2 regions of the Alsobacter sp. genome follow, and region 2 is predicted to be linked to the other one. Evidence: predicted binding sites of a transcription regulator. Region 2 holds the regulator's gene; the other holds the start of a gene.
The links. The regulator PhoB, encoded in region 2, activates phosphate uptake and scavenging genes when phosphate is short. The targets are predictions, from matches to a motif close to TGTCATNNANCTGTCAT.
Positions count from the first base shown of each region.

Region 1 (15,939 bases), 1.3 Mb from region 2:
CTCGCACACCCCGGCGACCCTTGCCGTGTGCTCCGCGATCATGTGTTCCTCGTCGGTCGGGACCACGAAGGCGCGGATCGAGGACGCCGCCGCGGAGATGAGGGGCCTGCGCTCCGCATTCGCCTCGTCGTCGAGCACGACGCCCAGCCATGCCAGCCGCCGCAGGACCGCGGCCCGGATCGCCGCGGCGTTCTCTCCGATGCCGCCGGTGAAGACGATGGCGTCGATGCCCTGCATCACGGCGGCGAGCGAGGCGACCTCCCGGCAGATGCGGGACACGAAGCAGGCCACGGCCTCGAGCGCCTGCACACTGTCGGAGGCCAGCAGCTCGCGCATGTCCGCCGACAGGCCGGACAGGCCCTTCAGACCGGATTCCGTATAAAGCAGGCGCGTCAGGCCGGCGGCGTCCATCCCCTTCTCGGACATCAGGTAGAGAAGGACGCCGGGGTCGATTTGCCCGCAGCGCGTGCCCATCACGAGGCCGTCGAGCGCGGTGAAGCCCATGGTCGATGCGACAGACACGCCGTCCTTCACGGCGCAGAGCGAGGCCCCGTTGCCGAGATGGGCGATGACCACGGCGCCGACGGCGTCGATAGGCGCGACGTCGCGCAGCTTCCGCGACACATACTCGTAGGAGAGCCCGTGGAAGCCATAGCGGCGCACGCCATCGTCGTAAAAGGACCGCGGAATGGCGAAGGCGTCGACCTCGAAGGCGTGGCCGCGGTGGAAGGCGGTGTCGAAGCACGCGACCTGGGGCGTGCCGGGAAAGGCATCGCGGGCCGCCTCGACGCCGGCGAGATTGTGCGGCTGGTGAAGGGGCGCGAGCGGCACGAGACGCCTGAGATCGGCGAGAAGCCGATCGTCGATCAGCGCCGGAGCCGCGTGCGACGGCCCGCCATGGACGATGCGATGACCCGCGGCGACGACGTGGGCGCCCGGGAACTCGGCCGCGATCCAGTCGAGGATCGCAGCCATGGCGCGCACATGCGTGCTCGCGCCTTCCGGCTGCAGCGCGACGGTGCGCGGCGGCTCGTCACCCGCCTTGCGGGCCTGCAGCACCGCCCGGGTGAGAAGGCCCTCCACCTGGCCGGACGCCGCCCGCTGCACGGTTCCGCCCGCAACGGCGAAGATCCCGAACTTGATCGAGGAGGACCCGGCATTGAGCGTGACGAGGAGATCCTGGCGCATCGATCGCTCCTATTCGGCGGCGAGCGGATGGGCGGCGGGCAGCTCCAGCGGGCGGCCCTCGCGCCGGAAATACTCGTAGAGCTGGGCCAGCGCGCAGGAGACCAGCCGGGCGCGGTCGTCGTCGGCGCGGCTCGTGAGCATCACGGGAGCCCTTGCGCCGACGACGAGCCCGGCGGCTTCCGCCCTGGCGACGAAGGTGAGCTCCTTGGCCAGCATGTTGCCGGCCTCGAGGTTCGGCACGATCAGCACGTTGGCGCGACCGGCCACGAGAGATGCGATCCCCTTGGTTCGCGCGGCCTCGAGATCGACCGCATTGTCCATGGCGAGGGGCCCGTCGACGATGCCTCCGCGAATCTGGCCGCGCTCCGCCATCTTCGAGAGGATGGCGGCGTCGAGGGTAGACGGGATGTTGACGTTGACCGTCTCGACGGCGGAGAGCACCCCGACCCGCGGCTCGCCGGAGCCGCAGGCCCTGGCGAGGTCGATGGCGTTCTGGACGATATCGACCTTGGTGGTCAGGTCGGGCGCGATGTTGATCGCCGCGTCCGAGATGAAGAGCAGCGAGTCCAGCGTCGGCACGTCCATCGCGAAGACGTGGCTGATGCGGCGGTTGCCGCGCAGGCCACCATCCTTGCGCACGATCTGCGCCAGCAGCTCGTCGGAGTGGATGTTGCCCTTCATGACGGCCGCGGCCGCGCCCTCGCTGACGAGCGACACCGCCTTGGCGGCGGCTGCGACATGGTCCTCGACCGCGACGATCTCGATGCCGTCCAGCGTCTCCCCGAGATCGCCCGCCGCCTTGCGGATGCGCTCGGGCGAGCCGACGAGGATCGGCCTGATCAGTCCCTCGCGGGCCGATAGGAGGGCGCCGCCGAGCGAGTTTGCGTCGTCGGGGCAGACAACCGCCGTGGCCATGGGCGGCAGCGTCGCCGCCTTGGCGACCAGTGCGGCGAAGTGATCCTTGCGGTCGAGGATGAGTTCCGGGAGATCCCGGACGGAGGTCTCGATCCTGGCGAGAGGGGCTTCGACTTCCGCCACGCCCTCGCACACCACGGCTCCGTCGTCGGCCAGGACACGCGTCTCGAACGTGGCGAGCGGGCATTCGCCCCTGCCTGAGCAGGTGACTTTCACCTGGAGCCTGTCACCGATGCGGACGCGTCGGAGGAAGCGGAGCGTCTGCGCGCGATAAAGGGTTCCCGGACCCGGCAGGACGTTGCCGAGGACGGCCGACACCAGCGAGCCCACCCACATCGAAGGTGCGTAAGCCTGCCCCGGGTCGCCACCGGACTGGGGGAGGGTCGCGGGATTCAGGTTGCCGGTGACGTGCGCGAACAGGACCAGGTCCTGTTCCGTGCAGACCCGATCGATCGTCGCGGTGGCGCCCTTCTCGAGCTCTGCCCACGAGGTGTTGCGGACCGTCTTCGTGCCACGCATGGACCGCCTCCGAGTTGTCGCGGACGTCGGTAACCGCTCCGGAGGCAGCATCGAAGCTCTCTCCGGTCACCGCGCCGGTGGCCGTTAATGGATGTTGCGGCGCAGCGTAGGCTTGGCCCTTGACAACCCTGTGACCTTCTCAGCGCTCGAAGTCGCGATGCACGTCATGCACGATGATTCCTTCGTGCCGCGTCGGCATCGTCAGCCAGTCGCGGTGCGTCAGGGTGCGCCGCGTGTCGAGATATCCGCTCTGCCAGTGCTCTCGCATGGACGTTCCGGAGAACTCATGGTCCTTGGCGTGGCCCTCATACGCTTTCTGCTGGTAGATGAGGTGCAGGATGGCGATGCTCGGCAACGCCCCGAGTACCTCGCGCAGGCGGCGGTCCTCGTCCGTCAGTGCCTCGTCGGGGATCTGGTTCAGCAGGCGGCGGGCGCGCGTTTTCCACTGGTGCAGCCGCCGATAGAGATCGGTGGTGTAGCGGGTGCGCGAGGAAAACATGATGTCCTTGCGCCGGGCCGTCACCTCCTCGATGTCGCGCGGCAGGGGGCCGCGCGCACTGAAGAGATCGACCTGGAAGACGAGCGTGTCGACGCCCTGCTCCTCGTCGAGCAGATGCTGCAGGGGCGTGTTGGATACGATGCCGCCGTCCCAATAGTGGTCGGTTCCGATCTGCACCATGGGAAAGGCGGGCGGCAGCGCGCCGCTCGCCAGGATGTGCTCGGGTCCGATCACGTCACGGCGATTGTCGAAATAGACGAAGTTGCCGGTGGCCACGTTGACTGCGCCGACCGAGAAGACGACCCCCGACGTGTTGAGGTAGTCGAAGTCGACGAGGTCCGTCAGTGTCGAGCGAAGGGGTTCCGTGTCGTAGTAGCTGAGCGCATCGCGAGAGCCCGCGAAAGTGAAATGCGGGTTGACCTGGCGTGGCTTGAAGAAGCCGGGCTGGCCGAGCACGGTGGTGAGATAGGCGCTGGAGATGTTTCGCGCCTTGCGGAACAGGTCTCCTTCCGGCGTGAAGTACCAGACCTTGCGGTCCGTCACCGTCTCCCAGAACGTCCGCAGCCGGTCGATCCGCCGCTCCGGCGGATTGCCGGCGATGATGGCGGCGTTGATCGAGCCGATCGACACGCCCGAGATCCAGTCGAGCGCGATGCCCGCCTCGTGCAGCGCCTCGTAGACTCCCGCCTGGTAGGCGCCGAGCGCGCCGCCGCCCTGCAGGACGAGGGCGATGCGATCGCACCCGTCCGGCCGGACGTCGGCCGACGCTCGGGCCTCCTGTTCGACCCGCGCGTCCATCAAAAGAGCCGGGAGAACAGGAAGTAGAGGCCTCCGGAGAGCGCGATGGCCGCGGGCAGGGTCAAGACCCACGCCATCAGGAGATTGCGCACCGTCGCCATCTGCAGTCCCGATCCGTTGGCGGCCATGGTGCCCGCCACGCCTGAGGAGAGGACGTGGGTCGTCGAGACCGGCAACCCGAAATTGTCGGCGGCGAAGATGGTGCCCATGGCGACCAGTTCGGCGGCGGCGCCCTGGCCGTAGGTCAGGTGCGTCTTGCCGATCTTTTCGCCGACGGTCACGACGATGCGCTTCCAGCCCACCATGGTGCCGAGCCCGAGCGCGATGGCCACGGCCACCTTGACCCAGAGAGGGATGAAGCGGGTGGCTGCGTCGAGAGACTTCTTGTAGGCGCCGAGCGTGTCGATGTCGGCAGCCGACAACTCGCTGCCCTTGTCCTTGAGAAGGAAGCGGATCGCCTCCGAGGCGAGGTACATGTCGTTCCGGGTGTTCCCCACGGCGGCGGCCGGGACCTTGGCGAGGCTGCCATAGCCCTCGATCTGGTTCGAGATGTCGCGGACGAGGAGCGCCAACGCCGGCAATGTCCCTCCCGTGAGCTCGTGTCGGGAGATATAGGCCGTCACCACGGGCCTGGGATCGCCGATGATGTTGTAGCCGGCGGCCTTGCCCTCGATCACCTTGGATGCCGCGAGCGAGGTGTCATGGAAAGCCGCCATCTGGCTTTCAGGCAGGGCGCGGTTCAGCGCATAGGCGGTCGGCACCGTACCGATGAGGATGAGCATGATGAGGCCCATGCCCTTCTGGCCGTCGTTGGAGCCGTGCGCGAACGACACGCCGGTGCAGGTGAAGATCAGCAGCGCCCTGATCCACAACGGCGGCGGCTTGTTGCCGACCGGCTCCTTGTAGAGGGCCTGGTTGCGGATGAGTGCCTTCATGGCGAGGAACAGCAGGGCCGCGCAGACGAAGCCGACGAGCGGCGACAGCAGCAGCGCGTAGCCGATCTCGGTGGCCTTGCCCCAGTCGACGCCCGACGTGCCGTCGCGGCCGTGCAGGAGCGCATTCATGATACCGACGCCGATGATGGAGCCGATCAGGGTGTGCGAGCTCGAGGCCGGCAGCCCCAGCCACCATGTGCCGAGGTTCCACAGGATCGCGGCGATCAGCAGCGCGAAGACCATCGCGAAGCCTGCGCCCGAGCCAACCTGGAGGATCAGCTCCACCGGGAGAAGCGAGACGATGCCGAAAGCGACTGCTCCGGTCGAGAACAGGACGCCCAGGAAGTTCCAGAACCCCGACCAGACGACGGCGGCGTTGGCCGGCATGGAATGGGTGTAGATGACGGTCGCGACGGCGTTCGCGGTGTCGTGAAAGCCGTTGACGAACTCGAAACCGAGCGCGATCAGCAGCGCGACGCCGAGCAGCAGGAACGGCAGCCAGGTCGTGACGGGCGTCCCGGTGTCGCGGACGTCCGTCCAGATGCTGTAGGCGGCAAAGAACAGGCCGATCGCCATCGCACCGACGAAGAGGATGGCGCCGATCGGTCCGAGTCCGCCGTCGAGATGCGGCCTGGGCGACGGCCGCGCCGCGGCCGCCGTATCGAGTGTCATTTCGGTCATGGACGCCTCCTGCCCCGTGTGTGGCGGCTCCCGGAGAGCCAGCCGCTGCGAAGCTTGCAAGGGCCTCCGACAGGGAGATGACGTTGCGATGTAAAAATTCGACGTCGAGCCAAGCTCAGGCCGCGGCGCGAGCCTCGTCATAGATGAAGAAGCCGCGGCCCCGCTTGCGACCGAGATAGCCGGCGTCGCACATTTGCTTCAGCAGCGGACTGGGGCGGAACTTCGGATCGTCGAAGCCGCCATAGAGCGTCTCCATGATGTCGAGCACCACGTCGAGGCCGATGAGGTCGGCGAGAGAGAGCGGGCCCATGGGGTGATTTGCGCCGAGCTTCATCATCGCATCGACGTCGTCCGGCGAGGCGAGCCCCTCATAGACGCAGTTGATCGCCTCGTTGATCATGGGGATCAGCACGCGGTTGACGACGAAGCCGTAGCTGTCACGCGAGACGCGGGCCGTCTTGCCGATCCGCCCGCACAAGGCAACCACGTCGTCGCAGACGGAATCCTCCGTCTGTAGCGCGCGGACGATCTCGACCAGCTGCATCATTGGAACGGGATTGAAGAAATGCATGCCGACGACGCGGCCGGGATGGCGCGAGGCGGCCGCGATGCGGGTCACGGAGATCGACGAGGTGTTCGTCGCCAGGATGGCGGTCTCGCTGCAGATGTCGTCGAGTTCGCGGATGAGCGCTTCCTTCACCTCGATGCGTTCGACGATGGCTTCCACAACCAGGTCGCAGGGAGCAAGCAGCGCTGCCTCGGTGACGGGCGTGATGCGCGCCAAGGCATCCTTGCGATCGGACTCGAGCAGCTTTCCGCGCTGGGCGAGCCGCAGGAGGCTGCGGTCGATCGTCGTCATGGCCCGATTCAACGCATCCTTGCCGAGGTCACGCATCACGACCGGAAACCCTGCCATCGCGAAAGCCTGCGCGATGCCGTTGCCCATGGTGCCGGCGCCCACGACGCCGATCGTCTGGATGTTTTTGCCCATCGTTCGCCCCCGTCTCTGGAAGAGCCGCTATGGGAGCAGCAGCAGGCGACGGGAATGCGAAGTCTGCGTGAGATCGGGGCGACACACGGGCGTCATCGCCGGGAGAGAGCGTCTGAAGGTTGGCGTCGGTCTTATGGGGTGATCATGCCGGATTCAGAGATCGACGACCTCCACGCTGCGGTACGCTCCTTCAGCGACGCTTGGGCGAGAGGCGACTGGGTCGCCGTCGAACGGCTGATGTCGGCCACCTACACCCATACCGACTTCGCGGGTGAGTTCCTCGACAGGCAGGGTTGGCTCGACTACGTGCGCAGCCGGAGCGGGCAGCCAACCCGGATTGACTTTGACGAGTTGAACGCCCGCATCCTTGGCGACACCGCCATCGTCACCGGCATCAATGCTATCCACTGGAGCGGCGGTGAGGCCGCGGGGATCGACCAGCGTATCCGGTTCACCCAAGTGTGGCGCAAGCGCGAGGGCCGATGGGAGCGGGAAGCATTCCATGCCTCGCTTCTTCCAGACGGCGCCTGAAGCCGGGGGAAGACGTGAGTCCGGCCTTGCCGAACTCCCCTGCCACCATGGTCGGCGCCCATAGGACGGCGCGGGCCGGCGCCTTCCTTCGTTGACTGATATGCGACTTCACCAACGGGGGGTGAGAGCTCTGCAATCCTTCGTCTGACGTCACTGGACCAAGAACGCGGAAGACCTCCAGAGGCTCGCGGATCCCCTTCAGATTGATCTCTCCTCGGGGTTCGATTTCGAACTGCCCGGGGCCGAGCACGGGCGCAAGCCCTGACCAGGGTGTCAGTGTCAGTCCGGCTCGGATTGATCGCCGGCAATGCCCTCCAGCGCGGCGCGCGCCCGCTCTCGCGGATCCGCGCAGCCATCGGCGATGTCGATGAGGGCCTGGACAGCCAGCGCCCGAAGCACACTGATCTCGGCTGACAGATCGTCATGCTCATAGACGATCGTCTCCCAATCCAGGATGGAAGCAGCAGGCATCGGCGGCACATCGGTGCGGATGGGTGCGCCCACGGCCCACTCCGACAGCACTGCCGCCGCCCGGCCCACAGCCGCCTGCCGAGCCAGATCTCCAAGAATGACAGAGCGTTGGATGTCCGAACGCTCTGGCTTGCTCTTTTTCATCTCGGCCTCCGACAAAGCTGGCCTGGCGGGCCGTCGAACAAGGCCGCTAGCAGCGCCCGATGACGCAACGAAGAACGCACCCTGATCCCGGCTGCCGGTCCCACTGTTCGCGGCGCGAGCTTCCGCCTGCGCAAGTGTCATGCAGATGTCGGCACCCCCTGCTTGAACCAAGCTGAAGCAGGGAGCGTGCAGGATGAGTGAAGCAGCACCGATCAGTGGCCGTTCGGTCAACAGGCGTTCGCCGCGCAAGGCCGTCGTCGCTGACCATCCGAGGGCTGATGACCCCGGTCGCTTCGCCAATCGCGAACTCTCCTGGCTGGAGTTCGACCGCCGCGTGCTGGAAGAGGCGGGCAACCCGTCCAATCCCCTGCTGGAACGCCTGCGCTTCCTGTCAATCGCGGCCAGCAATCTGGACGAATTCTTCATGGTCCGGGTGTCCGGCCTGATCGAGCAGGTGGAAGCCGGCATCACCTCGCCGACCATGGACGGCCTTACGCCAGCCGTCCTGATGGAGCGGATCGGCGAGAGCGCCGGCCGCCTGAACGCCGACCAGCAAGCAGCCTGGCGCGACCTGCGACGGCTGCTGGTCGCCGAGTCGATTCACGTCGTCGAGCGGGAAGAGCTTTCCGCGGCCGACCTCTCGGCGCTGGCGCGACACTTCGAGGATCTCGTCTTCCCCGTCGTGACGCCGCTGGCCATCGACCCCGCGCATCCCTTTCCGTTCATCCCCAACCTTGAACTCTCCCTCGCTCTCGACGTCGTGCGGGCCGAGGACGGGCGCGAGTTCCAGGGCCTGATCCGCATCCCCGGCAAACTGCCGCGCTTCGTGCGCCTCGAAGGTGACTCGTCCACGCACCGCTTCGTCCGCGTCGAGGATCTGATCGCGCAGTTCGCGGAACAGCTCTTCCCCGGCTGCGTCATCGGCGGGATGGGCCTGTTCCGGGTCGTCCGCGATCTCGACATCGAGTTCGCCGAAGACACCAACGATCTCGTGAGGGTTTTCGAGGCGGCGCTGAAGGAAAGGCGCCGTGGCTCGGTGATCCGGCTGGAGGTCGCATCCGACATGCCCGAGGCGCTGCGCGCCAGCGTCGCTCGCGAGCTCAAGGTCGATGCCCAGGACATTCTGGTCGAGAGCGGACTGATCGGCCTGTCGTCTCTGTCGCAGATCGTCGGCGTCGAGCGCCCGGATCTGAAATTCCCGCCCTTCGTTCCGCGGTTTCCGGAGCGTATCCGCCAGTTCGGCGGCGACTGTTTCGCCGCCATCCGGGAGAAGGACATCGTCGTCCATCACCCGTACGAGTCCTTCGACGTGGTCGTGCAGTTCCTGAACCAGGCGGCCCGCGACCCCAACGTCGTGGCCCTGAAGCAGACGCTCTACCGCACCTCGGCCGACAGCCCCATCGTCCGTGCGTTGATCGAGGCCGCGGAGGCGGGAAAGTCGGTGACGGCGCTCGTCGAGCTGAAGGCGCGCTTTGACGAGGAGGCCAACATCCGCTGGGCGCGCTCGCTGGAACGTGCGGGCGTTCAGGTCGTCTACGGCTTCATCGACCTCAAGACGCACGCGAAGCTGTCGATGGTGGTGCGGCAGGAGGCCGGTAGGCTGGTCACCTACTGCCACGTCGGAACCGGCAACTACCACCCGATCACGGCGCGCATCTACACGGACCTGTCCGTCTTCACCTGCGATCCCGAGATCGGGCGGGACGTGGCTCGCATCTTCAACTTCATCACCGGATACGGCGAGCCGGCGGAACTCGACCAGATGTCGATCTCACCGACCTCTGCCAAGCCGCGCCTGCTCGAAGACATCGCCGCCGAGATCGAGCATGCCCGCGCCGGCCGGCCGGCCGCGATCTGGATAAAGTGCAATTCCCTGGTCGACCCGCAGATCATCGACGCTCTCTATGCGGCAAGCCAGGCGGGCGTTCACATCGACCTCGTCGTGCGCGGCATCTGCTGCCTTCGGCCGGGCGTCGAAGGCCTTTCCGAGAACATCCGGGCCAAGTCGATCGTCGGACGCTTCCTGGAGCACTCCCGCATCTACGCCTTCGGCAATGGGAATGGGCTGCCGAACAAGGATGCCCGCCTCTACATTTCGTCCGCCGACCTGATGCCGCGCAACCTGGACCGGCGCGTCGAGACGCTCCTGCCGATCCGCAACGCCACCCTGCACGAGCAGATCCTCGACCAGGTCCTTCTCGCCAACCTCATGGACAACGTGCAGAGCTGGGCCATTCTCGCCGACGGCACGAGCCGGCGCATCGTCAGGCCGGACGAGGACGCCTTCAGCGCCCAGGGCTACTTCATGACCAATCCCAGCCTGTCCGGCCGGGGCAAGGCCCTGGCCCAGTCCCAGCCGCGCAAGCTGGCCGAAATTGCCCAGCGTGGCCGCGAGGCCGCGGAGTAGTCTCTGCGTGTCATCGCCCTGCAACGCAGGCGTGCGACTTGGGTGCACCTGAGGAGACTATCCTCTTCCCCCGCCGGTACCCCGCCCGGCGGGGTTTCTTTTTCGGGGACGTCAACCGGCGCGCCGTGTTTCCTCCAGCGCCACTGGCCGAGCGATCGGAACTTCGGCCGGCTGAGGCCGGGTCGCGTGGGCCCGGCGTGCGGGACCCGTCCCGCTCATCAGGAACTCCTGCGCATTGAAGCGTGACGCCGGACTTGCCGGCGTGTCGCGGATCCATGAGCCGTCTGGCTGCAGGAGCCAGCTGCCATCATTGTCCATGACGTTGGCAGCCAGGATCTGCGCGAGGATGCGCTCGTGCGCGCCGGGTTCGGTGACCTGCAGCAGGACTTCCAGACGCCTGTCGAGATTGCGCGGCATCAGGTCCGCGGAGGAGATGTAGACGACCGCACGCGGATGCGGCAGCGCATGCCCGTTGCCGAAGGCGTAGATGCGGGAATGCTCGAGAAAGCGGCCAACGATGGAGCGGACCCTGATCCGCTCGGACAACCCGGGCACGCCCGGGCGCAGGCAGCAGATGCCGCGCACGATGAGTTCGATCTCGACCCCCGCCGCGCTCGCCTCGTAAAGGGCTTCGATGATCTCGCGGTCCGCGAGGCCGTTGCACTTGGCCCAGATCGTCGCGGGACGCCCGGCGAGCGCGTGGGCCGCCTCGTTGCGAATGGCGTCCAGGAGCGTCTGCCGAAGGTCGAGCGGGGAGATCCGGAGGGTCTCCATCGCGCGCGGCTCGCACGATCCGGTGGCGTAGTTGAAGATCCGGTTTGCGTCGCGGCCGAGAGCCGGGTCGGCGCTGAAATAGGAGATGTCCGTGTAGTGCCGCGCCGTCTCGGGGTTGTAGTTCCCTGTTCCGAGATGCGTGTAGGTGACGATCTCCTGGCCCTCGCGACGCGCGACGAGGGTCAGCTTGGCATGCGTCTTGAGGGCCGAGAAACCGAAGACCACCTGCGCGCCGGACCGCTCGAGGTCGCGCGCCCACTTCACATTTGCAGCCTCGTCGGAACGCGCCTTCAACTCGACCACGGCCGTGACGGCTTTTCCGGCCTCGGCCGCGCGCATCAGGGCGGCGACAATCGGACTGTCGCGGGACGTCCGGTAAAGCATGTGCTTGACCGATACGACCGATGGGTCGTCGGCGGCAGCATCGAGCAGCCGTACGACGGGATCGAACGACTCGTAGGGGTGGTGCACCACGAGGTCCCGGTCGCGGATGACGTCGAGCAGCGCGGCGTCCCGCGCCGCGAGGCGGGTTGGCGTCACGCCCCGATGCGGGGGATAGCGCAGGTGCGGAACGTCGAGGTCGGCGAGGGCGGTGAGGTCGCAGGGAGCGAAAAAGCCCTGGATTCTGGACGCACCGGGTCCGTTCCCGGCCACGCAGGACTGCACGAAGGCAACGAGATCGTCCGGCATCGAGGCCGAGACTTCCAGGCGAACGGGCTCCGCACGCTTGCGACGCCGCAGAGCCCTTTCAAAGCGGCTGATCATGTCGTCGCCGGTCTCGTCGACCGGGAGACCCCCATCCCGCAGAACCCGCAGGAGTCCGCTGCCGCGTACGGTGCAACTCGGGAAGAGGCGGTCGGCGCAGGACAGGAGTACGTCCTCGATGGCGACGAACAGACGTGCGCCGCGTTCGAACATGTCGGGCAACTCGACGAAGCGGCCAAGGGCCGTCGGCAGCACGATCAGCGCCCTGACCGTCTTGCGCCCCGGCCAGCGCTCGAGGTCGAGGACGAGAGCCGGCTGGCCGGCCGGGAGAAACGGGAAGGGGCGCGCGGCGCCGATGGCGAGCGGGGTCACCAGCGGCGCGATCTGGCGCAGCGCATGGTCGTCGAGCCAGGAGCGCTCGCGCATGGTGAGTTCGGCCGGCGAAAGCACGACCACACCTTCCGCCGACAAGGCCCGGCGAAGGTTCAGCCACGCGTCGTGCTGCGCCCTGTCGAGGACATCCAGGCGCTCTGCAAGGCAAAGCGCGGGTTCCGTTGCCACGGCCCCGTCAACGGGCGACGACGGCAGCCGCTCGCCGCCGCGCAGGAAACGCGCCGCTCGCGTTGCAAAGAATTCGTCCGAGCTGCGACCGGAAAGTGTAAGGAATTTAATGCGCTCCAACAAAGGATGACGCTCAGATGACGCTTCTGCGACGACTCTTGCCGCGAAATCAATCCACGATAAGTCACGGTTGAATGTACGGGGGATCAAGGTTTGTCGCTCCATTTGGAAGCGACGAGAATGGAATCGTCTAACTTAAGGATGTATTAACCGTACTACTCTCGCCTTGATTGCAGACGCGGCGCGTCAAACAGTGACTTGGCTTTTTCCGACGAAAAAATGCATCAGCGCATCCAAAGCGGAAAACGGATGTTGTGCCTCCCCCTGACAAAAGTGTCCGGGAACTGTCACATTCCCGACCTAAAACTTGACGGCGAGCGAGAGGCCCGGATCGCGCCGGCCGAGGCGGGGTCAGTCGTACCACTCCGACCGCCTCGGCCGGACAAGCCCCGCCTGCCACCACTCGAGAAATTGGGGGACACGCATGATCACGCTAGAGCAGTCTGTCGCAATTTATGCGCGAGCAATGCGCGCCTGGTTCGGTGCGCAGGCGGGATCGATGGCGCTTGCGCGTGTTGAGCAGTGCCGGGTGTCGGGTGACAATGAAGGCGTAGACGTGTGGATTTCGGTAGCGGATCGAATCGAGGCGCTCGAGATCCTTGGAGAACCCCGCCATTCGCTCCAGATTTCACCGGTGCGCGGCGGCTGGCTGTCAGCCTGATCGCGCGACCACCCCACCAGCGCGGCTGTAAGCACGCGTCAGGTGCGAACGCTGGCCTGCCAGGTGGCCTGCTCGAGCCAGGTCGGCTCGATCTCGATGCCCCAGCCCGGCCCGTCCGGGATTGCGACCTTGCCATCCACGGCCCTCAGCGGGTTGCGTAGCAACCCCTGTTCCCAGGGGTAATAGTCCGGCCCTTCGATCGAAAATTCGACATAGGGTCCGGCATTCGAGATGGCTCCCATGACGTGCAGGGTGAAAGCCGTCACCAGCGACTGGTTGGCGGAATGGGGGGTGACCGGCAGTCCCGCCTCGCGCGCCATGGCCACCACTTTCAGCATGCGGCAGACACCGCCGATGTAGCAGAGATCGGGTTGGACCACGTCGACGACGCGGTTCTCGATCATGTAGCGCCAAAGCGTGAGGTCGCAGTCCTGCTCGCCCCCCGTGACGTCGAGGGAAAGGGCCTGCGTCACCTGCTTCGTCCAGCCATGCTCCCAATAGGGGCACGGCTCCTCGAAATGCACGATGCCGTGCTGCTCCAGCATGCGGCCGACCTCGATGGCCCTGGCTGGCGAATACGCGCTGTTGGCGTCCACCAGCAAGGTCGCGTCATGGCCCAGCGCGCGGCGCACCATCGGAACGATCGCGTCCGTGCGGCCAGGCCACTCGTCGGCGTCGTGGCCGCACTCCTTGCCCACCCGGAACTTGAAGGCGGTGTAACCGTGCTCGCCCTGCAGCCGTGCGAGGCGCTCTGCCTCGGCCTCCGGCGTAATTTCGCCCCGCTTCATGCTGGATGCGTAGACAGGAAACGGCCGCGGCGAGCCGCCCAGCAACGCGCAGACGCTCTTGCCGGCCCGCTTGCCGCGCAGGTCCCACAACGCGGTGTCGAGCCCGGTGAGCGCCCGGAACAGATAGGATCCCGGAAACTTGTGCTCGCGCTCGGGGATGAGATCGACCAGCCCCTCGATGTCGTCCTCGTCGGCGCCCAACGCCCAGGGCGCCACCTGCCGGTGAAAGACGGTGGCGGTGATGTCGGCGCAATAGGTCGAGAGCTGGCCCCAGCCCTGCTCGCCCGTATCAGCGGTGACACGAACGAAGCCGACATAGGGCGTGCTGAAGGTCTCGAGTTTCTCGATCGTCATGGCGGTCCTGGTCGCGCATCTCCGGCCCAGGGCCACCTTCTCAGCCGAGTGGTCTGCCACTAAGGTCCATTCTGGAGAAATCGCCAGACCAATACGGGAGCCGGCCGTGGTCAAGCGAGAACGTGGTGCACTGCTGCAGATGATCGTGCTGGACCGCGAAGGCCCGCTCGGCCTGAGCAGCCAGATCAGCGCGGCGCTGCGCACGCTGGTTCTCGAAGGCGCGCTGCGCCCCGGGGAGCGGCTCCCCGCCACGCGCACGCTCGCCCGCGACCTCGGCGTTGCTCGGTCCACCGTGGTCGACACGTTCGAGCAATTGGGGGCGGAGGGACTGCTGGAGACCCGCACGGGATCCGGCACCTACGTGACCTCGGCCCTGGCGGCGCAGCGGCGGCCGTTCCCCCCACGCAAGCCGGCCGATGCTCCGGCGAGCGTCAGGCTCGGCGCCACGATGGCGAAAGCCGCACCGCATTTCGCCAGGCGGATCGACCACAGGCCCCTGCCTTTCACCACGGCCATGCCGGCCTTCGACGCGTTTCCGCTCGCACGCTGGGCGAGCCTGTCCGCCCGGCACTGGCGCGGCCGTCGGCCGGACATCCTCGGCTATCCCGATCCTCACGGCCATCGCCCGTTGCGGGAGGCCGTCGCCGCTCACCTGCGCACCAACCGCGGGATCGCCTGCGAAGCCGGCCAGGTCTTCGTCACGGGAGGAGCCCAGCAGGCCTTCCAGATCACGGCGCAGATGCTGCTCGATCCCGGTGACCCCGTCTGGTTTGAAGAGCCCGGAGCGATCGGCGCGCGCAACGCGATGCTGCTATCGGGGGCGCGGATCGTACCCGTTCCGGTGGATGGAAACGGTCTCGATGTCGCTGCCGCCCTGCGCCTGGCCGCCCAGTTCCGGCTGGCCTTCGTCACGCCGGCGCACCAGCAGCCCACCGGTGCCAAGATGAGCATCGACCGGCGCCTCGAACTTCTCGCGGCGGCCGACGCGGCCGACGCCTGGATCATCGAGGACGACTGGGATGGCGAGTTCTGCTTCTCCGGGTCCCCCTTGCCGACGCTGAAAGGGATCGATCGCAGCGATCGCGTCATCTATGTCGGCACCTTCAGCAAGTCCCTCTTCCCTGCCTTGCGCCTCGGCTTCGTGGTCGCGCCCGCGGCGCTCACGCCGGCCTTCGAATCCGCATTGAGAGCCTTCGCGCCGAGCGCGCCGCTGGGGCTCCAGGCAACCCTCGCCGCCTTCATCGAGGAGGGTGACTTCGCCGCCCATGTCCGCCGCATGCGCCGGCTCTATGCGGAGAGACACCAGGCCCTGCTGGACGCTGCCGGATCGCACCTGGGCGAGTGGCTGACCGTCGAACCCACCAACACCGGCCTTCACACGGTCGCGCGATTCAAATGCGATGTCTCCGCGCAAGCCGTCACCGCGGCGGCACATGAGCGGGGGGTTGTCGTGACGCCGGTCAGCCACTTCGCGCTCGGTCCGGTCCGCAGCGACGGGCTGGTGCTCGGCTTTGCCGGTTACTCTCCGGCGCAGATCGACACCGCCGCGGCCGAGCTCGCGAAGTCCTTTCGAGGGCTCGGCCCAAAGGGCTGAGTTCACGGGCGCGACCCGTAAAGTGGTCTGCCCGTTTTCAGAGAATGGACCTCACTGACAGACCAATGCCGCCGTACCGTCGCACGACGAGTCCATGATCGCCGGACCGCCATCTTGAAGGGGAGGTACCGATGAGGATCTTGAAGGGGCTGTTGGTTTGCGCCGTGAGTGCGCTGGGTATCGCGGCCGCGGGGACGGCTTCGGCCGAGACGCTGCGCTTGCTCACCTGGGGCGACTATGCACCCGAGTCCGTCATCAAGGCGTTCAAGGACCAGACGGGGATCGACGTCGAGGTCACGATCT
Region 1 covers NZ_JCACDK010000018.1:210,332-226,270, forward strand. The annotation lists gene AC5JCN_RS15880 (acetate/propionate family kinase) at 1-1,188, opposite strand, end outside; gene AC5JCN_RS15885 (bifunctional enoyl-CoA hydratase/phosphate acetyltransferase) at 1,198-2,622, opposite strand; gene AC5JCN_RS15890 (patatin-like phospholipase family protein) at 2,762-3,919, opposite strand; gene AC5JCN_RS15895 (inorganic phosphate transporter) at 3,919-5,535, opposite strand; gene AC5JCN_RS15900 (3-hydroxyacyl-CoA dehydrogenase family protein) at 5,651-6,526, opposite strand; gene AC5JCN_RS15905 (nuclear transport factor 2 family protein) at 6,671-7,057, shown strand; gene AC5JCN_RS15910 (hypothetical protein) at 7,337-7,672, opposite strand; gene AC5JCN_RS15915 (RNA degradosome polyphosphate kinase) at 7,866-10,079, shown strand; gene ppk1 (polyphosphate kinase 1) at 10,191-12,344, opposite strand; gene AC5JCN_RS15925 (hypothetical protein) at 12,664-12,900, shown strand; gene AC5JCN_RS15930 (mandelate racemase/muconate lactonizing enzyme family protein) at 12,939-14,042, opposite strand; gene pdxR (MocR-like pyridoxine biosynthesis transcription factor PdxR) at 14,149-15,636, shown strand; gene AC5JCN_RS15940 (extracellular solute-binding protein) at 15,768-15,939, shown strand, end outside.
Region 1: a site for PhoB is predicted at 5,602-5,618, ahead of AC5JCN_RS15895 (inorganic phosphate transporter). Genes of this name have one in related genera too.

Region 2 (15,939 bases):
CGCAGGTGTTGGCGGACGATGACCGCGAGCCCATCCTTCCGCCGGAGCGGCCGCGCCGCTTCGCCTGGGTGGGCACGGCGATCAGCTTGCTGCTGTTCGCCGCCTCCATGGCCGTGCTGTACAAGATCCTGTCCACCGTCAACCTGGAGGACGTGAAGGAAGCCTTCCGCAACGCCACGCGCGACCAGCTCGCGATCGCCGGAGGGCTCACCGCGGCCAGCTACCTGCTGCTGACGTTCTACGACGTGCTGGCCCTGCGTCAGCTCAAGCTGAAGGTGCCATACCGAAAGACGGCTCTCGCGTCTTTTACGAGCTACGCCATATCCTTCACGCTCGGCTTCCCGCTCGTGACGGCAGGCTCGGTTCGATACTGGATCTACTCACCGCTCGGCGTGTCGGCCGGCAAGGTGGCCAGCATCACCTTCATTGCCGGCGTCACCTTCCTGCTCGGCATGGGAACGATCGTCGGGCTCGGCCTCATTTTCCGGGCCGACGCGCTCGCGGACCTCAACCACCTGCCGGTCGAGACCAACCAGCTGATCGGAGCCGCCGCGCTCGGTGCCATCATCGTCTACCTCGTCTGGGTCGGGGCGAGGCGCCGCGCCGTCCGCGTGCAGCGCTGGCGGCTCGAGCTGCCAAGCTTCCGGGTCTCGGTCGGGCAGATCCTGCTGGGCATGGGAGACGTGTGCTGTGCAGCCGGCGTGCTCTACGTGCTCTTGCCTCAGGGCTATGGCGTGGAGTTCGCCACCTTCGCCGCCGTCTACGCGTTCGCCTGCCTTCTCGGCATCGTCAGCCACGCGCCGGGCGGGCTCGGCGTCTTCGAGGCGACCATGCTGCTCGCCTTCTGGCGGCTGCCCTATGAGGGGCTGATCGGGGCGCTGCTGCTTTTCCGCATCTGCTATTATCTCGTGCCGTTCGTGTCGGCTCTTCTGCTGCTGGGCGTCTACGAGATCTTCACCCGGCTCGCCGCCTACAGGACGCAAAAGGACGACGCGGCAGCACAGGACTGACATGTGCGCGTGAGAATCGTGTCTCATGCAGTCGCCGGACTGCAGAGGATTCGGGACATGGCCGCCCTTGAGGGCTTTGATGCGGGCGGGATCGTGGCGGCCACCCTGGGCGCCATCGCCGATCCCGTCATCCTGACGGACGGCCGCGGCACCGTGCTCCTGTTCAACCCGGCCGCCGCCGAAGCCTGGCCATCCCTGTCCACGGGCTGGCCGCTGTCCTTCTCGCTGCGAGCGCCGGACATCGTCTCGGCCGTCGAGCGGGTGCTGGCGGGGGAAGCCGCCGTCACCGGCGAGTATTCCGAGCGCGTGCCCGTGGAGCGGGTCTACGCCATGCGCGTCACCGCCATCACGCAGCAGACGCTGATCCAGCGCAACCGGCCGGCGGCGATGATCGTGCTGCGGGACGTGACCCCCGAGCGCCGGCTCGAGGCGATGCGGGTCGACTTCGTCGCCAATGCCAGCCACGAGCTGCGCACGCCCCTGGCCTCGGTGCTGGGCTTCATTGAGACCCTGCAGGGCCCGGCACGCAACGATCCCGCAGCGCGCGACCGGTTCCTCGGCATCATGCGGGTGCAGGCCCAGCGGATGGCGCGCCTCATCGACGACCTGCTCTCCCTTTCGCGCATCGAGATGATCGAGCACCGGCACCCCTCCACGGCGGTCGACCTGTCGGGCGTGGTGCGGCAAATGATCGACACGGTCCGCCCGCTGGCCGAGGAGCGCGGCGTCGTCGTCCACCCCGATCTGCCGCAAGGGCGGGTGATCGTGGCGGGTGACCGCGACGAGTTGCTGCGCGTCTGCGACAACCTGATCGAGAACGCGATCAAGTACGGCCAGAGCGGAGGCAGGGTCGACATCACGCTGGGCACGACGGGCGAACAACAGGCCTGCCTGGCTCAGCTGGCCGTGCGCGATTATGGGCCCGGCATCGCGCCGGAACATCTCCCCCGCCTCACCGAGCGCTTCTACCGCGTCGACACGGCCGACAGCCGCGAAAAGGGCGGCACCGGGCTTGGCCTGGCCATCGTCAAGCATATCGTCAACCGCCACCGCGGGCGCCTGACGATCGAGAGCCGGCCGGGCGAAGGCGCCACATTCCGTGTCACGCTGCCTCTGGTGACACAAGCACAGGAAGCAAACCCCTGAGCTGCAACGCCTAAACACGTCAACAGAACGTCACGCGCCGGTCATAGAAGAAGGTCCGTCAGAAGCCAGCGGAGTGACAGATGGCAACCGCGCCGCAGATCCTCATCGTCGAGGACGAAGAGCCCTTGACCATGCTTCTGCGCTACAACCTCGAGGCGGAGGGGTACGGCGTCGAATGCGTCGCACGCGGCGACGACGCCGAGGTGTCGCTGCGTGAGCGCAACTTCGACCTCGTCCTGCTCGACTGGATGCTCCCCGGCCTCTCCGGGATCGAGCTCTGCCGCCGCCTGCGGCAGCGCCCCGACACGCAGCGCCTCCCGGTCATCATGCTCACCGCCCGTGGCGAGGAGAGCGAACGCGTGCGGGGACTGGCCACCGGCGCCGACGACTACGTGGTGAAGCCCTTCTCGGTCCCCGAGCTGGTCGCCCGCGTGCGCGCCCTGCTGCGCCGGTCATCGCCCGGGCGCGTCGCCAGCCTGCTCGAGGCCGGCGACATCGTGCTCGACCGCGAGACCAAGCGCGTGCGCCGGTCCGGCCGCGAGCTCCACCTCGGCCCGACCGAGTTCCGCATGCTCGAGTTCCTGATGGAGAAGCCCGGCCGCGTCTACAGCCGGGCCCAGCTGCTCGACGGCGTCTGGGGCATCGACGCGGAAATCGACGAACGCACCGTCGACGTGCATGTCGGGCGCCTTCGCAAGGCCATCAACCGGCCCCGCGAGAAGGACCCGATCCGCACCGTGCGAGGGTCCGGTTATTCCTTCGACGAGACGTTCGGAAGGCGCTAAAGCCGGACCGCGCGTCTCCAGACACGCTTTGCGGCTGACGCTTGGGAAAAGAGCGGGTCTGAAGACCCGCGCTCCAAGGCTCACCGACGGCTCGGACCGCGCGTCTTCAGACGCGCTTTGCGCTGGCGCTTGGGAAAGAGCGGGTCTGGAGACCCGCGCTCCGAGGCTCACCGACGGCGCGGACCGCGCGTCTTCAGACGCGCTTTGCGGCTGGCGCTTGGGAGAAGAGCGGGTCTGAAGACCCGCCCTCCCAGGCTCACCGACGGCTCGGACCGCGCGTCTTCAGACGCGCTTTGCGCTGGCGCTTGGGAAAAGAGCGGGTCTGGAGACCCGCGCTCCGCGGCGCGCCGACGGCTCGGACCGCGCGGCTTCAGACGCGCGTTGCGGCTGGCGCTTGGGAAAAGAGCGGGCCTGGAGACCCGCGCCGCTGTCTGGCGTCAGCCGTGCGCGACGCGGACTGGCGGCATACCCTGGGCCTTGCGGTCGCGGCGGCGCTCCAGGGAGGGCTGGTAGGCGATCTGGGAGTGGTAGGGGCAGTAGGGCGTGCCGGGCGGTGACTTGGCGCCGCAGAACCGGAACTCCTCCGACGTGGGATCGCCATGCGGCCAGCGGCACATGGACTCGCGCAGCTCCATAATGGTGACGCGCTCGGAGATCGGGATCACCACGTCCGGCGAGGGAGCCGGCGCGATCTCGATGACCGGGGCGGGCATGGCCGGGGCGATAGGCTTGGGGCTCAGCGCCAGGTTCCCCCGCACGGGTGGCGAGTGCATCATCGGGTGGCTCGGAGCACGCGTCGCCTTGCGCGGACGGGCCGCCTGCGGAGCCGGCGCCTTGGTGCGACCGGACAGGCCCAGACGGTGAACCTTGCCGATGACGGCGTTGCGCGTCACGCCTCCCGCAAGTTCGCCAGCGATCTGGCTTGCGCTGAGACCCTGGTTCCAGAGCTTCTTGAGCAGTTCGACACGCTCGTCGGTCCAGGACATAGGCCTCATTCCCCGATTATTCTCAGTGCCTCGTACGTCGAATCCGGAAGTCCTCGCCGCCCCGGTATTCACGGGGCACGTGGAACACTTCACTCGACCTGTGGCTTGCCGCACCAGATGTCGTATTCGACAGGGGCGAACCTACGATATGGCGCGACTCCGGTGCAAGAGTCGGGCGACTCCTGATGGTGTTTTCCCCAGCGAACGTGGCGGGAAAGACTCACTTTCGAGGCACGCCAAAGGGTTGTAGCGGGCAAGCCCTTCATCCGATTCAGGAAATCGGAAACGAGCTCGCCAGCGACCTGATCGGCCCCCTCAGAAAGCCTCTTCCCAGCTGCGGCTGAGCCGCACGGCGGCGTTGATCAGGCCAACCAGCGAATAGGTCTGCGGGAAGTTGCCCCACAGCTCGCCGGTGCTGAGGTCGGCATCCTCGGAGAACAGGCCGAAGCTGTTGCGCTTGTGCAGGATGCGCTCGAACAGCTCGATCGCCTCGTCACGTCTTCCGATGGCGGCGAGTGCGTCCACATACCAGAAGGCGCAGACGAGGAAGCCCGTGTGCATGCGGCCGAAATCGTCCTCCACCGCATAGCGCAACAGCAGGTCTCCCCGCCGCAGATCCCGCCCGATGGCGTCCACGGTGGCGACGAAGCGCGGGTCGTCGGCCGCCAGGAAGTTCAGCTCGGCGAGCAGCAGAAGCGTGGCATCGAGGTCCTCGCCGTCGAAGGTCGAGACAAAGTGGCCCTTCTCGGCATTCCAGCAGCGCTCCTCGATGACGGAGCGCAGCCGCCGCGCCTGGTCGGCCCAGTACTCGCGCCGGTCCTCGCGGCCGACGGCCCGTGCAATGCGCTTCAGCCGGTCGCACGCGGCCCAGCACATGACGCTGGAGAAGGTGTGGACGGAGGCCTTGGTGCGCAGCTCCCAGGGGCCTGCATCGGGCTTGTCGAAGACCTCGACGGCCCGGGCGCCCAGCTTTTCCAGATGCGCGAAAAGCGCGTCGTTGCCGGCGCGGATCAGCCGCTTGTCGAGGAAGATGTGGGTGGCGGCGAGCACGACCGCGCCGTAGACGTCGTTCTGGACCTGCGTCCAGGCGGCATTGCCGACGCGCACGGGACCCATGCCGCGATAGCCGGCGAGCGCGGGGGCGATGCGCTCCTCGAGGTCGGCCGAGCGGGTGATGCCGAAGAGCGGCGCGATGTCCTCGATGTTGCCGACCTCGGCGTCCTCGACCACGTCGGCGATGAAGCCGAGATAATCCTCCATCGTCCGCGTCGTCCCGAGCCGGTTCAGGGCCTGGACCACGAAGTAGGCGTCGCGCAGCCAGCAGTAGCGATAGTCCCAGTTGCGCTGCGTGCCCGGCGCCTCAGGCACCGAGGTCGTCAGCGCCGCGACGATCGCGCCCGTCTCCTCGAAGTTGCAGAGCTTGAGCGTGATGGCGGCGCGGATCACCTCGTCCTGCCAGTCGAAGGGGATCGACAGGGAGCGCACCCAGCCGCGCCAGAAGTCGATCGTCTTTTCCAGAAACTCCCGGGCTGTCGTGTCCGTCTCCGAGCGCAGCGGCTCGTCGGTGCCGAAGAAGAACGACATCGGCCGCTCGACGGTGAAGATCCGCTCCTCCGCCACATAGGCGATGGGCGCATCGGTCGTCAGGCGCAGTGCGCCCTCGGCGCCCACGAAGCGCATGTGGTTGCTGCCGCGGGTCAGTTCGGGCTGGCGCTCGCCCCAGTCGTAATGCGGGCGCAGCTTGACGCGGATGCGCGGCCGGCCGCGCAGCGGAAGGATGCGCCGCACCAGCTGCGGCGGCCGGAACAGGCGGTCGAAATGGTTGAAACGCGGCGCGAAGTCGAGGATCTCGACGGCATTGCCGCGCTCGTCCTCCATCACCGTCGACAGGACGGCGGTGTTCGGCACGTAGCTTTGGGTGATGGACGTGACGCCGTAGAGCTCGATGGCGAAAACGCCCTGGTGCCCCCCTTCGGGCGGATCGCCGGCCAGCAGCGCCGAGAAGACGGGCTCGCCGTCGAAACGCGGGAAGCAGGACCAGACGAAGCTGCCCGAACGGTCGACCAGGGCGGCGATCATGCAATTGCCGATGACGGCGAGATCGAGGGAGCTCACGAGATGTCCTCTTTGAAAAGAATGGTTCCGTGGAGGGCGCAATCGGCCAGCCATTGCCGCAACACCGCGGGACTGTCCATCCGCCGCGCGGCAAGCGTGTCCCCGGCGCCGATGCGGATACCCGTTCCGCCCATGGCAGCGACGATGCCGAAGCCATGCTCGTCGGTGCGGTCGTCGCCGATGAAGTAGGGCGTCCGGCCGCGATAGGGCTCGCTTTCCATGAAGCGGGCGATGGCCGCGGCCTTGGTCGCGAAACGCGGCAGCAGTTCCAGCACGTCCTTGCCGTCCTGGACGCGGTAGTCCGGTCCCAGCACGCGCTCGGCCTCGGCCACCGCGTCGGCGGCATAGCCCGCAAGGGCCGGCGCCAGGCGCCAGTGCAGCGCCACCGAGCGGCCCTTGTCCTCGACGATCAGGCCGGGCCGCCCTTCGGCACGCTGGCGCAGGAGTTCGACAGCCTGCCGCAGCCGGCGCGCATCAGGCATGGGTTCGACCGCGACCGCGCCGCCGATGCGCTGCTCGGCGCCGTGCAGGCCGGCGACGTCGAAGCGGTGCGGGGCGAGGTAGAAGTCGATGACGGACAGCGGCCGGCCGGAGACGATCGCGAGCGCGCCGCCGAGATGGCCGCGCAGCCGCTGGAGCAGGTCGGGCAGGCCGTCCTGAACCACCACCGCGTCCGGACGCGGCGCGATGTCGACGAGCGTTCCGTCGAAGTCCAGGAACAGCGCGGCGCCGGTTCGGCTCGCGGCCACGTCTTCCGGCAGGCGTATGGAGCGCGCGTCAGGCATTGGCATCGCCGGACGTCTCGCCGATCTGCGCCACCCGCTGGCGCTTTCGCAGCCGAGCGGCGTCGATGAGCATCTGCCCTGCCCAGCGGTAGACGTTACGGGCCCGCACCTGTTCACGCATCAGGCGCATGCGCTCGCGCTGCTCGGATGGCGGCATGGACAGGGCCCTCTGGATCGCGGCAGCCATGGCGTGGGTGTGATACGGGTTGACGATCAAAGCCTCGTTCAGTTCCCTCGATGCCCCTGCGAAGGCGGACAACACGAGCACGCCCTCCTCGTCGTCGCGCGCCGCCACGAACTCTTTGGCGACGAGGTTCATGCCGTCGTGCAGCGATGAGACGATGCACAGGTCGGCGGCGCGGAACAGCTCGAACACTTCGGCCGGCTCGTGGTGACGGGCGAGCAGCACGATCGGCTTCACGCCGTCGACCTCGTGGCGCGCATTGATGTCCTCGGCCATCGCCGTCGCCTCGTCCTGGATCTGCTTGTAGCTCGGCAGCTTGCTGCGCGTCGGCGCGGCCACCTGCACGAAGCTGAAGCGTCCGCGCCAGTCCGGATTGTCGGTGAGGAACTGGTCGACCGCCATCATCCGGTCGGTGATGCCCTTGGTGTAGTCGAAGCGCTCGATGCCGATGCCGAGGGCGACGTCCGGCTTCAGTCCCAGCCGCTGGCGGACGCTCTGGCGGGCCTCGGGAACTGGCGCCTGGCCGGCCATCGCCGCTGGCGGCCACTCGATGGAGATCGGATAGGGGCGCACCACCGTCTCGTGACCGCCGAAGGTGATCGATGCCCGCTCGCGATCGATCCGGCTCTCGAGGAAGCGGTCCACCGTGTCGAACAGGTTGTTGCAGTGGAAACGCGTGTGGAAGCCGAGAATCGAGCTTCCCAGCAGGCCCTCGATGATCTCGTCACGGTAGGGGCAGATGCCGAACGTCTCGGAGTTCGGCCAGGGAATGTGCCAGAAGGTCACGATCGTGGCGTTGGGCAGGCGCTCCCGGACGAGCCGCGGCAGCAAGGCGAAGTGATAGTCCTGGACCAGCACGATGGGGTCCGGGGTCTTGGCCTCCGCCACCACCGCGTCGGCGAAGCGCTCGTTCACCTGCCGGTACATCAGCCAGTCGCTCTCGCGGAAGATCGGGCGCACGAAGGCGATGTGGCAGAGCGGCCAGAGCCCCTCATTGGCAAAGCCGTAATAGTAGCCGTCCTGCTCCTCCTCGCTCAGCCAGACACGGCGCAGCGTGTAGGTGGGCGCATTCGGCGGCACGGCCACGCGGTCGTTGGCATCGACCACGTCGCGGTCGGCGCTGCCGCTGCCATGGGCGATCCAGGTGCCGCGGCATGCGCGCGTGACCGGCTCCAGCGCCGAGACGAGGCCGCTCGCCGGGATCTGGAGCTGGATCCCGTTTTCGGTCCGATTGTGGATGTAGGGCTCGCGGTTGGAGACGACGATGACCTCCGCCCCCGGCAACTCGTTGGCGAGCGCGACGGAGAGCGTGTCCGGCGTCCATTCCGTGTGGGTGACATCGATGCCCCGGCGCAGGAAATCGAGTTCGTCGAGCGCGTTCTGGATCTCCTGGCCGACGCCGAGCAGGTCGACCCCCGGCTTGGCCTCTATGCGGCCGGCGCGCAGGTCGTCGATGGCCCGGCGCAGCGCCGCCAGCCAGCGCCGCACGGCGATGAAGCCGATGAGTGCGGCGAGCGCCGCCCCTCCCAGCGCCACCGCAGCCAGGGCAACCAGCACGTAGGAGCGGATGACGTTGCTGCGCTCGACGGAGAAGCGCATGTCGTGCAACAGCACGATGCGGCCCGGCTGGCTCGGCAGCGTGAAGCCCGAGATCAGCATGTCGCGGTCGCCACGGTGGACGGTGGTGAAGGCGTCCTCGCCTTCGGCCGGCAGGGCGGAGCAGGTGAGCGCCGGAGGCGCCTCCTTTGAGGCGAAGCGCAGCCCGCGCGCGGGATCGCAATAGCCGGCGGCCACCAGCCTCTCGTCATCGGACAGGCGCTGGAACAGGGTGTTCAGCGCCTCCGTGTCGTCCTTGCGCAGCAGTTCGTCGACGCGGTCGCGGACGGATGCGTTGACGAGGCGGGCCCGCAGTTCCACGTCGCGCCGCGCGAAGCGGTCGAACGCCGCCGTCATCAGCGGCAGCGCCGCGACGGCGACCGTGGCAGCCACGAGCAGCGCGACGACGATGGTCCATGTGATGACGCGAACGCGCCTGTCGCTACGCTCCGCGGACGTCATGCCCGGCCTCTCCCGAGGCGGCGTGGCGCTCTCGGGAAAGGAACGAAAGGGCTTTGGACGTCGGCGGGCATGGAACCTCCGGGCGTTGTTGCGCTCCAGATGAAACGCGGAACGAGGCAAAAAGAAGCAGCGCGTCGGGCAACGTTGCGCCGGCGGCTCAAGAGTCGTTGAGGGATGCGCAAGGGACCGCCGCAGCCGGGCCAACATAAGGCATTCAGTTCACGAACCCGTGATCAAGCTCCCGTTTACCAGAGCCGGCGCGCGACAGGCCGCCGCTGAAACCCCTCCGGGTACAGGCCGTTGTCTGCCGCTGAAACAGTTTCGAGGAGAACGGAATGAAGCTCTTGATCGCCGGTGCCGCTGCCGCCCTGTCCGTCCTGGTCATGTCCGCGCCCGCCGGCGCCATGCCGGCCGCACCGCAGGGGGTGCAAGCGCCCTCGCTCCTCCAGGAAGCTGCCTGCGTGGTGCGCCGGGAGCGCGTGGTCAGGCCGAACGGACGCGTCGTCTACCGTACGGTCCGCCGCTGCGGCGTGGGCGCGGGCTACCACCAGGGGCCGCGCTATGGCTACGGCAACCCCTGCCGGATCGTTCGCGAGCGGGTCGTCCGCCCGAACGGCAACGTCGTCGTGCGCGAAGTGCGCCGCTGCCGCTGAGCCGGCGCGGGCCGGGGATGATCTCCCCGGCCCTTTTCACGCTGCCTTGTCGCGGACCTGGTAGTCCTTCACGTCGGTGAACTGAATGGCGGGCCAGCGCTCCTCGTCGTAGCGAAGCTGGAAGGCGCTGGGCGACAGGAAGACAGGCGAGCCGTCGAGGTCCGCCGCCATCGACGAGTTGTTGCCGGTCACGAACTTGTCGAGCTCGACCCGATTGTCGCTGTCGACCCAGCGGCAGATTGCGAACCGGGTCTGCTCATAGTCGATGGGAAGGCCGTATTCGGCCGCGAGACGCACCTTCAGCACGTCAAGCTGCAGCGCGCCGACCACGCCGACGATGGCGCCGGAGCCGTCATAGGGCACGAAGAGCTGGACGACGCCCTCCTCACCCATCTGCTGCAGTGCCTCGCGCAGCTTCTTGGCCTTCATGGCGTCGTTCAGCTTGATGCGGCGCAGGATCTCCGGCGCGAAGCTCGGCACGCCCCGAAAGACGAGGTCCTCGCCTTCCGTCAGCGTGTCCCCGATGCGCAGCGTGCCGTGGTTGGGAATGCCGACCACGTCCCCGGCCCAGGCCTCGTCGGCGATGGCGCGGTTGCGGGCGAAGAAGAACTGCGGCGCCGCAAGGCTGATGGGCTTGCCGGTGCGCACCAGCTTGGCCTTCATGCCGCGCGTCAGCTTACCCGAGCAGACACGGATGAAGGCAATGCGGTCGCGGTGGTTGGGATCCATGTTCGCCTGGATCTTGAACACGAACCCCGTCATGCGCGGCTCCTGCGCCTCGACCAGCCTGATGTCGGCCTGCTGGCCGCGCGGCGGCGGGGCGTGGGCCGCGAGCGCGTCGATGAGGTCGCGCACGCCGAAATTGCGCAGCGCGCTGCCGAAGAAGACGGGGGAGAGGTGCCCTTCCAGGAAGTACTGCTCCTCGAACGGCCGTACCGCATCCTGCGCCAGCATCACCTCGTCGAGCCAGGCTGCGCGCTCGTGCTCCGGCAGCAGGCCGAGCACGGCGTCGTCGTCCGGGCCGGAGGCCTGCAGGGGCTCCTCGTCGTGGTCGAGGCGGCGCACGACGTTGGTCTTCAGGTCATAGGTGCCTGCGAAGCTCCTGCCGCGCCCGATCGGCCACGTGATCGGCGCGGTGTCGAGGGCCAGGGTCTTCTCGATCTCGTCGAGCAGCTCGAAGGGATCGCGGCTCTCGCGGTCCATCTTGTTGATGAAGGTGACGATGGGGATGTCGCGCAGCCGGCAGACCTCGAACAGCTTGCGCGTGCGCGCCTCGATGCCTTTCGCCGCGTCGATCACCATCACCGCCGAGTCCACCGCGGTCAGCGTGCGGTACGTGTCTTCCGAAAAGTCCTCGTGGCCTGGCGTGTCCAGGAGGTTGAAGACGCAATCGCCGTACTCGAACGTCATCACCGAGGTGACGACCGAGATGCCGCGCTCGCGCTCGATGCCCATCCAGTCGGAGCGGGTCTGGACGCCGTTGCGCTTGGCCTTGACCTCGCCGGCGAGCTGGATGGCGCCGCCGAACAGCAGCAGCTTTTCGGTCAGCGTCGTCTTGCCCGCGTCCGGGTGCGAGATGATGGCGAAGGTGCGCCGCCTGGCGACAGGGGCGGTCGGGTCGGTCATGGCCGTCGGAAATCCCGCGAGAGCAAGGGCCGGCATGCGAGCCGGCAGGCCGGACGTAGCGATTCAGGAGCCCGCGATCAAGTTCGGGACCTCCCTGACGGACGCGCAGTGCCGGCCGCGCTTTACATTCGGAGCCATGCACCCCACTCTCTGTTCATCGGCAACGAACGAAAGGAGGTGATCCAGTGAAAGTCACAGTTTGTCACGGGACTTCACGGGCGGTCATTTCCGTAAGGAAATTAGCGCGGTAAGCCCGCGACAATCACGGGTTCCCCCGCCTTTTCACCGTCGGTTGCGCCCGATCAGCGCCCGGAAAACAGGTACTGTGGTGCGTATCGAGAGAGGCGGAAAAGACCAGCCGCCGCGCAGGCATCCCTGCGCGGCGGTGTCGTTTCGGAAGGGCTACTTACCCTTCTTTTCGTCCTGCGAGAGGACGGACGCGGCCAGCTTCTTCGCCTCGGTCTTGGTCGGCGCTTTGCCACCCAGAACTTTTCCGGCGATGCTGGATACGCTTGATGACGACTGTTTTTTAGCCATCTAAGAAATTCCCAGTTTGTCCGATGGACGGACGATGAGGTGTGAACTAATACAGGCCGTGGGAGGGAGGCCGAATGGCCTCCGCCCACGGCAAGGCTATCTTGTGGCGGCTTGCCACATGGGATGCTCCTTTCTACCTACTCGAAGACATTGGGCCCCGGCGCGTCACCGCCGGGGTTCTTCGTTTCCGCTGGAGGCGGCCCGAAGAACCAGATGAGCTTGTCGCGGTGGGCGTGGCCCTCTTTGGACAAGCGGTAGAGAGTCATGCCGACCGTTTTATCGTGGACGACCTGACCGTGCTCCGTTTCAAGGTGTTCGCGGATGGCAGACGCTTTCGTCCCGGCAGCGCCTGCTGCCTGCAGATAAGCGATGGCAACCTCGCGGATGGTGGGTTTCTTGCCGGGAGGCGGCGGAACTACCGTAGCTGCCTGCGCTTGCGGTTCCGCAACGGCGGACTGAGAAGATGCTTCCACTACGGCTGCTGCATGATCTCGGGCTACAAGCCGCTCGTGCACAACCGTTGAGTGAACCGTCCTCGGTACTGTATGTTCGATGGCCACGTTCGCGCCGCGCTGCAAGCCGCGCTGGACGGCCAGCATGCGCTCGTACTCGTCACGTTCATCCTCGGGAAATTCCACCTCCACCCCGAAGACGCGCGCAGCCGCTTTGCAGTCGGCAAGCTGCCGGTCAAGGGTTCGCAAGGTCGCCATGATCTCAGCGCGCCGCTTCAGCAGCGAGGTACGCTCGGCGACGATGGCGTCGCGCTTCTTGATGATCTTCGCCTTGGCAGCCTGGCTGATGTCGTCCACGACTCGACTCCTTCGCCGTCGTACATGACACAACAGCAAGAGTCCTACAAGTCTGTAGTAGTCAGTCTTTTGACGCTTCTCCACTGTAGGATGTAGGCACCCTGCTTTGCAAGATTGCGCTCCGCCCGCCGCTTGTCTTCAGGTGACTTTGCATCCCTTTCGCGGGCGCGGAAGATGAGCGGCAGCTTCTCCCGAAGTGGCATCTGGTGCTCGGGTTCGGCTTGGCGGGATTTCAGAAAGATGACCAAGCAGCCATGGTGCCATCACGAAGTCAGATCAACTCTATCTGCGTCGGTGTTGGGGAAGGCGCGCTCTGGACGAACATGTCGCCCTGCCTCTGCGCCTGCTCGATGCGGTGGCAGGCGATCTCGAAGTAGCGCGGGTCGCGCTCGCAGCGCGACGGCGGCATTGCGCAGTAATTGCCACCTCAGCGGCCGGGATGACAGACCTCAGGCTGCCCCCTTGAAACCCGCCGAACCCCTCCCCACCTCCGCTCTGTCCCGGATCCGGGCCCCTCTGGCAGGCAACAGCCTGCGATGTCGGATCCTTCACCTGCCGCGCCGCGGCATCTGGAGGTCCGATGCTTTCCTCTCCCGCACTCCACGCTGAAACCGGTCCGCTCGAGCGGCACCGGGCCTCGGCGTGTGCCGCCGCGGGCGCGGGCGCATCGGCAACCTCCGGTTACCTCCGGGAGGACCTGATGACTCACCTTGCCCCTAGCCTGTCCACGACGGCCGCCATCGACTGGGCCGAACTCGACACGCGCACCGGCCTTACCGCCCGGCGCAACGTGCTGTTCGGCCTGTGGGCGGCCAGGCGGATGGGATTGCGCGCCGAGCAGCACGAGGCCTTCGCGTGGAGCGTGCACTTCGCCGATCTCAGCGAGCCCGGTCATGACGACGTGGTCAGCTTCGTCTCACGGGCTCTGGAGAAGGCGGGGATCGCGGTCCCGGAGCGGCACCTGCGCTCGCAGTTGCGCGAGATGGAATTGCGCGCCGCGCTCGACCTCGACGCGACGGGGCCGCGCTTCCGCCGCCGGCGCGGGGGCCGGGCATGACGGGCGTGGCCGCGGGACGCAGAGAGAGCCTCGCGCCGACCTGGTGCATCGACGAGGATACCCGCCATGCGGTCCTCGCCCGCCGCAACGCGCTGCTCGGCCTGTGGGCCGGGCGGCTCATGGGCCTCGCGGGCCCGGAGCTCGAGCGCTACGCCGGGCAGGTGCACGAGGCGGATTTCCTCGTGCAGGGTGACAGCGACGTCGTCCTCAAGGTGACGGCGGACCTGCACCTCGCGGGCCTTCCGGTGCCGCCCACTGCGGTCCGGAAGCGGCTGCAGGAATGTCACAAGCAGGCCTGGGTGCAGGCCTCGGCGACGGATTAGCCCGTCATTGGACCTGCGAAAGCTTCCGGTAAGCCTGCCGCCGCAAAATGACGGGGCGAGGCGGACCTTTTGCCCGCATGCGTCGTTGTCAAGGCGCCGCTTGATTTCCGGCGGCGATGACTTACGCAGGGCTGAGATGAAACAGGATCGCGCCATCAAACCGCAGTCCGACGTGCCAGCTCCGCTGGACGCGTGCCCGGTGCAGTTTGGCGCCCTCCCCGTGCGACGCACGAAGGACGGGTCTCGTATCCTCCTCGTGACCTCGCGCGAGACCGGCCGCTGGATCATCCCGAAAGGGTGGCCCATGGCGGGCAAGAAGCCGCATGAGGCAGCAGCCCAGGAAGCTCTCGAGGAAGCCGGGGTCAAAGGTTCGGTTCAGAAGAAGCCGCTCGGCGAGTTTCCGGCATTCAAGCGCTTCGACGAGCATTTCGTGCTGTGCACGATCCGGGTTTTCCTCCTCGAGGTGCAGGAACAGCGCAAGACCTGGAAGGAACAGCACCAGCGCAAGCGTGCCTGGTTCACGCCCGCCCAGGCCGCGGCACTGGTCGACGAGCCCGGCCTCGCCGCGCTGATCGAGCAGTTGCCGGAGAAGACGTGAGCGCGCAGGTCCAGCCCGCAGCCGGCCTTAGTCTCCGGCCCTACCGCGCGGCCGACCGTCCGGCCTGCGAGCGCATCTATGTCGAGGCACGGCGCAAGGCTTTCTGGTGGTGCGACCCCGCACGGTTCGTCGCGCAGGATTTCGCGCTGGATTCTTCGGGCGAATCGATGACGATCGCCTCGGTGGATGGTTGCGTCGCGGGCTTCTCCTCGCTCTGGCTGCCCGACCACTTCATCCACCTGCTGTTTGTCGAGCCGTCGCTGCACCGGCGCGGCATCGGCTCGGCGCTGCTCGGGCACGCCATGCGCCGGCTGTCGCCCTGGGCGTGGCTCAAGTGCCAGGCCCAGAACGAGACCGCGCTGGCCTTCTATCGAAGCCAGGGGTGGGTCGTCGGGGGCGGCGGCACCAACGAGATCGGGCCATGGGTCGCCGTCTCATGGAATCTGGCCAACCGCGACCGGCGGCGCCGGTAGCCATTCCGGCCGTCGGCGGAGCCCAGGCTTCCCGCACCACCACCACCCGTGCCATTGTCCCCGCCGTGCCCATTCGGATTCGTCTTTTTACCGTTCTTTTCGCCGCCTTCGTCGCGGCCGCCTGCCTGACCGGCGGGTTTGCGCTCGCCCAGGCTCCGGCCGAGGCGCCGGCCCGGCCGCCGATGCGCATCATCATCGAAGTGCCGGACGACGCGGCCGGACGCGCCTTCGTCAACGACAGCGTGATCCCGAAGCTGACGCCGGGTGCGGCGTCTTCCGCCCCTGCCGCTGCCCCCGGTCCGGCCGAACCGCAGCCCGCCAATGCCCCGCCGCAGCGCGCCGAGGCTTCGACGGGCGACCTGCCGATGATGATGTCAAGCCACCTGCAGCAGGTGCGCGCCCGCGCCGAGGAGCTGGTACGGACGGCCCCCATGGTGCCCGGCGCCATCGCCGACGGCTGGCGCACCGTGCGGGCCATGGAGAGCTCGGTCGACCTGGTCTGGCTTGTGGCGGCGGTGCTCCTCTTCGCCGGCGGCGGCATGGCGGCACAGCGCATCGCGTGGTGGTCGGCGCGGCCGCTGCTGGCCAAGGTCCTGGATTCGCCCGGCGACACTGTATCCCAGCGGCTGAACACGCAGGCGCTGCGCATCGGTTTCGCCATCTACGTGCTGACCGCCTTCCTCATCGGCAGCCTCGGTGCCTTCCTGCTGTTCCCGTGGCCGCCGCTGTTTCGTGACCTCGCGCTGGTCGGCCTCGCCGCCGTCCTGATGACGCGACTGGCCGTTTCACTGGGG
Region 2 covers NZ_JCACDK010000018.1:1,533,880-1,549,818, reverse strand. The annotation lists gene AC5JCN_RS22200 (lysylphosphatidylglycerol synthase domain-containing protein) at 1-1,010, shown strand, start outside; gene AC5JCN_RS22195 (ATP-binding protein) at 1,068-2,156, shown strand; gene phoB (phosphate regulon transcriptional regulator PhoB) at 2,237-2,941, shown strand; gene AC5JCN_RS22185 (GcrA family cell cycle regulator) at 3,379-3,927, opposite strand; gene AC5JCN_RS22180 (glycoside hydrolase family 15 protein) at 4,243-6,042, opposite strand; gene otsB (trehalose-phosphatase) at 6,039-6,827, opposite strand; gene AC5JCN_RS22170 (alpha,alpha-trehalose-phosphate synthase (UDP-forming)) at 6,820-9,069, opposite strand; gene AC5JCN_RS22165 (hypothetical protein) at 9,405-9,722, shown strand; gene AC5JCN_RS22160 (peptide chain release factor 3) at 9,759-11,348, opposite strand; gene AC5JCN_RS22155 (hypothetical protein) at 11,751-11,885, opposite strand; gene AC5JCN_RS22150 (hypothetical protein) at 12,023-12,694, opposite strand; gene AC5JCN_RS22145 (ATPase inhibitor subunit zeta) at 13,395-13,751, shown strand; gene AC5JCN_RS22140 (DUF1476 domain-containing protein) at 13,748-14,074, shown strand; gene AC5JCN_RS22135 (NUDIX hydrolase) at 14,175-14,672, shown strand; gene AC5JCN_RS22130 (GNAT family N-acetyltransferase) at 14,669-15,145, shown strand; gene AC5JCN_RS22125 (mechanosensitive ion channel family protein) at 15,094-15,939, shown strand, end outside.